Regions from separate parts of the Chromobacterium rhizoryzae genome, predicted to be linked through region 1. Evidence: riboswitches for the same ligand, from Rfam matches in the RefSeq annotation. Region 1 holds a riboswitch; the other holds the start of a gene.
What was found. Region 1 has a riboswitch for glycine ahead of gcvT (glycine cleavage system aminomethyltransferase GcvT). Riboswitches for the same ligand answer to the same signal wherever they lie in the genome.
Positions count from the first base shown of each region.

Region 2: another riboswitch for glycine. It lies ahead of JC616_RS14260 (trimeric intracellular cation channel family protein); the one in region 1 lies ahead of gcvT (glycine cleavage system aminomethyltransferase GcvT).

Region 1 is NZ_CP066126.1:1,265,716-1,268,095, forward strand. Features, by position in the region: gene JC616_RS05825 (dihydroxyacetone kinase family protein) at 1-528, opposite strand, end outside; glycine riboswitch at 774-865, shown strand; glycine riboswitch at 880-976, shown strand; gene gcvT (glycine cleavage system aminomethyltransferase GcvT) at 1,018-2,106, shown strand; gene gcvH (glycine cleavage system protein GcvH) at 2,180-2,380, shown strand, end outside.
Region 2 is NZ_CP066126.1:3,195,764-3,198,143, reverse strand. Features, by position in the region: gene JC616_RS14265 (LuxR C-terminal-related transcriptional regulator) at 1-393, shown strand, start outside; gene JC616_RS14260 (trimeric intracellular cation channel family protein) at 542-1,156, opposite strand; gene JC616_RS14255 (hypothetical protein) at 1,166-1,432, shown strand; glycine riboswitch at 1,476-1,658, opposite strand; glycine riboswitch at 1,660-1,746, opposite strand; gene JC616_RS14250 (DUF3141 domain-containing protein) at 1,883-2,380, opposite strand, start outside.

The DNA of each region.
Region 1 (2,380 bases):
GACCTCGGCCAGGCCGGCGCCGGAGGCGGCCGCCGCGCCGGCGATCTTGTGCACCAGCACCGTGCCGGCGATGCCGCGCCTGCGCGCCGGCTCCACGGTGTCGCGAAGCGCCACGTCGTCGGCCACCACCACGCTGTCGACGGCGATGCCCTCGGCGCGGGCCAGTTCCGCCGCCAGGCCGAAGTTGAGCCGGTCGCCGGTGTAGTTCTTGACGATGAGCAGCACGCCCTTGGGGCCGGCGACGGCGCGGATCGCCGCCAGCACGGTGTCTACGCTGGGCGAGGTGAACACGTCGCCCACCGCGGCGGCGTCCAGCATGCCGTGGCCGATGTAGCCGGCGTGGGCCGGTTCGTGGCCGCTGCCGCCGCCGGAAATCAGCGCCACCTTGTCGCGCAGGCCGCCGGCGGGAAGGTCCGCCCGCAGCAAGACGTTTTCTTCCTCGAGCAGCGCCAGGCCGGGCAGGGTGTCGGCCAGGCCTTCCAGCATCTCCCGCGCCACATGGCGCGGATCGTTGATCAGTTTTCGCATCGCGGTTTCCTTTCCAGATCGGATAGAGATCGTGCTTGGTCAAGATGGATGTCATCTTACGATCAGCGCCGGCGCAATGGGGTGGTCATCTATTTTTTGATCGATAAGGAAATGAAATATGTTCGTAATCGATCTTAAACGAAGCAATGCCGGTTCAATGTTTTGCGGTTTCGAATATTTTAAGTCATTGTTTAAGTTGAAGATAAACACGGCTTGCCAAGCCCCGGCCCAGCAACCATAATCTGGCTCGTCATGCAGGAGAGAGTGGCCGTCCGCGCCACCGCCGAAGGCGCAAGCGCACCCGCAATCGCTCAGGCAAAAGGACTGCATCATCGGACTGGCCGCAGCCAGTTCGCCGAATCTGGAGAGCGGCATCCGCGGATGCCCACCGAAGGGGCTAACGGCCGCAAGGCCGGAAAATCTCAGGTGCAGGGACAGAGGGGTGTAGGGAATAGAGCAACACTACACGCTTTTGCTAAGGACGCACCGATGACGGCCCCGAAACGCACCCCCCTGTTTGAATCCCATATCGCCGCCGGCGCCAAGATGGTCGATTTCGCCGGCTGGGAAATGCCCATCCATTACGGCTCCCAACTCAAGGAACATGAGATCGTGCGCAGCGACGCCGGCATGTTCGACGTTTCCCATATGACGGTGCTGGACATCAGCGGCCCGGACGCCAAAGTCTGGCTGCAGCGCTTGATCGCCAACGACGTGGCCAAGCTCGGCTTCGAAGGCAAGGCGCTGTATTCCGGCATGCTCACCCCCGACGGCACCGTGGTGGACGATCTGATCGTCTATCTGACCTCCTACGGCTACCGCATGGTGATCAACGCCGGCACCACCGACAAGGACCTGGCCTGGATGGAAGGGCGCAAGGCGGATTTCGACGTGGACATCAAGGTGCGCCGCGATCTGTCCATCCTGGCGGTGCAGGGCCCGCAGGCCATCGCCAAGGTCTGCGCGGTCAAGCCCGAGCTCGCCGACGTCATCCAGGCCTTGAAGCCCTTCCAAGGCCAGCCCGCCGGCGATTGGTTCTACGCCCGCACCGGCTACACCGGCGAAGACGGCCTGGAAGTGATGCTGCCCGGCGTCGAGGCCGCGGCCTTTTTCCAGCAACTGCAGGCCGCCGGCGTGGCGCCGATCGGTCTGGGCGCGCGCGACACCCTGCGCCTGGAAGCCGGCATGAATCTCTACGGCCACGATATGGATGAAACCGTTTCCCCGCTGGAGGCCGGCATGGGCTGGACCATCGCCTGGGAACCGGCGGAGCGCGATTTCATCGGCCGCAAGGCGCTGGAGGCGCAGAAAGCCGCCGGCCTGAAAACCAGGCAAGTGGGCCTGGTGCTGGAAGGCCGCGGCGTGCTGCGCGAAGGCCTGAAAGTGGTGGTGGAAGGCGTAGGCGAGGGCGTGATCACCAGCGGCACCTTCTCGCCCACCCTCAAACACTCCATCGCGATCGCGCGCGTGCCGGCCGGCACCGGCGATACGGCGCTGGTGGATCTGCGCGGAACCTTGACCGAGGTGCGCGTGGTCAAAATGCCGTTCGTGCGCAACGGCAAAAAAGTTTTCGCCTGAGCGGCGTGCTTGGGCAGGCCGCGCGACGCGGCCGGGAATATCGTTTAAGACCTGGATTTGACTGGAGACACTCATGAGCAACATCCCCGCCGAACTCAAATACGTTGAAAGCCACGAATGGCTGCGCCTGGAAGCCGACGGCTCCGTGACCGTGGGCATTACCGAGCACGCACAGGAACTGCTGGGCGACATCGTTTTCGTCGAATTGCCGAAAGTGGGCGCCAAGCTCGCCAAGGAAGAGCAGGCCGGCGTGGTGGAGTCGGTGAAAGCCGCT
Region 2 (2,380 bases), 1.9 Mb from region 1:
GTGTTGCCGGAGGGCGTGCTGTCTCTGTCGCTGGGCAGCAAACGCCGCTTCAGCGAGCAGGAACTGGGCGTTTGCAATCTGTTCGCGCCCTGGTTGCTGCCCTTGTCGCGTCTGGCCGCGCGTCTGGACGAAGGGCTGCGTCAGCCGGCGGCTAACGCGGGCAGGCAGAGCCGCCGGCAGCTGGAGGAGGCGCTGCACGCGCAGGGCTCCTCGCCGTTGACCAAGCGGGAGGTGGCGCTGCTGATACTCGGCGGCCACTCCACCAAGGGCGTGGCGCGCGAGCTGGGCATCTCGCTGGAAACCGCCAAGGTGCACCGCCGCCATCTGTACGCCAAGCTGGGCGTGTCCAGTCAGGCGGCCTTGTTTCTGCTGCTGGCGGGGATTCAAGCCTGATGCCGCGGCGCAGCGGTAAACAGAGGCGCTTAGACCCGCTAACAAAACCCCTGATCCTGCGTTGCGCCTCCTTGTCGTACCACTTGTACTGCCTGCGTCGGCGCGCCTTGGCTCAGGTTCTCTGCGAGGTTTTGTTAGCGGCTCTTAGTCAGTGCAGGTCGTGCCGATACATGAACACCGGCAGCCGCCATTCGCGCCAGATGGCGGCCAGACGGATGGCGAGACCGACGGCGAAGCTGGCCAGCACGTTGAGATCATGCGGCACGCCCAGCTTGATCAGGCCCAGGTAGAGCAGGGCCACGGCGAAGGAGACGCTGGCGTACAGCTCCTGGCGGAAGACCACCGGCACGCGGTTGCACAGCACGTCGCGCAGGATGCCGCCGGCAATGCCGGTGATCATGCCGGCCATCACCACCACCACCGGGTGGTAGTCCATGGACTGGGCCACGCCGCAGCCTATGATGGTGAAGGCGATCAGGCCCAGCGCGTCCAGCACCAGGAACACGCGGCTGAGGCGTTTCATATAGCGGGCCACGAACACGGCGGCCAGGCCGCCGGCGATGACCAGGCCGACGTATTCCGGGTGTTGGGTCCAGCCTATCGGGTAGCGGCCCAGCACGATGTCGCGCACGGTGCCGCCGCCCAGGGCGGTGAGGAAGGCGATGACGGTAACGCCGAAGATGTCCATATTGCGGCGGCCGGCCGCCAACGCGCCGGTCATCGCTTCCGCGGTGATGGCGATCAGATAGATCAGGGTAAGCATGTAGTTGCAATGGTCAAACAGGCTGGCGCCGAGATGCGCGGCGAAGCCGGGTGGGAAAATGGGTTGGCAATGGGCGGGCCATGCCAGGTGGCGCGCAGCCTGGGCAAGAGTTTCGAACACGGGTTTTCCTTGAGAGCTGGTGCACGATCTGCTGCGCTGCGACGATACGACATTGAAACCCGCTTCGAAATGCTCATGTACTACTCGTACATTCCGCTTTCTCAGCTGTTTTCGCCTTGTCTCGTCCTTGCTCGCGAGATCGTGAGCACGTTCTGAGCACGGCCGGCGGGCCGCGCATGGGCGCGGCGCTGCCGGCATTGCCTCTCCCCTTGTCCTTTTACCTGAGAGTTAGATGACGGGCGCGGCCTGTGTGCGGGCCTTGCCGGGTGTCACTTGCCCCTTCGGTGGGCGGCTAAGGGCCGGTCACATCATCCGACGCGCTCTCGCTGAAGCGTAGCAGATGATGAACGGGCGCTTAGGGCCTCTCTCCAATCGGCTGGTATCCATGGGCTGCGGTACTGTTGCCTGAGCGATTATGGGAGTTTGCGTCTTCGGCGGGGGCGCATGCCCCTCTCTCCCGCAGCAGGCAAGGATATTAGCGTTTGCTGTATTGTTCAGTCAACGACTGTATACATGGGGCGAGGCAAAAATGTTGCAGTGCGATATCAACATGAAAACGCCCGGACGGCGGTTTGGCTGTCCGGGCGTTTTTGCGCTGGCTGATGCTTAGTTGCTCGGCGTTTTGGGCTTGGCCGCGTCCTTGCCGGCGGCGGGTTTGCGCGCGGCCGGGGTTTTGGCTGCGGGGGCTTTGGCCACGCTGGCTTTGCCCGCTGGCGCTTTGGCGGTTTTGGCCGCCGGGGGTTTGCCGGGCGCCGGCTTGGCCGCGGCCGGTTTGCTGCTGGCGGGTTTGGCGGCCGGAGCGGGTTTGGCGGCAGCGGCGCTGGGCTTGCCGGCGGTGGGCTTGGCCGGGGCTTTGGCGGCCGGCTTGCGCGGCGGCGCCGCTTTCTTGGCGGGCGCGCTGGCCTTGGCGGCGGGGGCCGCGGCGGGAACGGTTGAGGCTGCCGCTATGGCCGGCTCGGCGGGCGGCAGGATGGCCGGCGCCGCCGGCGCGCGGGTGTCCAGTTGCAGCGCGTGGGCCGCTTGGTCCAGCCTGAGCTGTTGTTCCGGGGCGATGTCGCCGCTGAGCGCCAGCAGTTCATGCGCCAGCTGCCAGGCCTGGCGGCG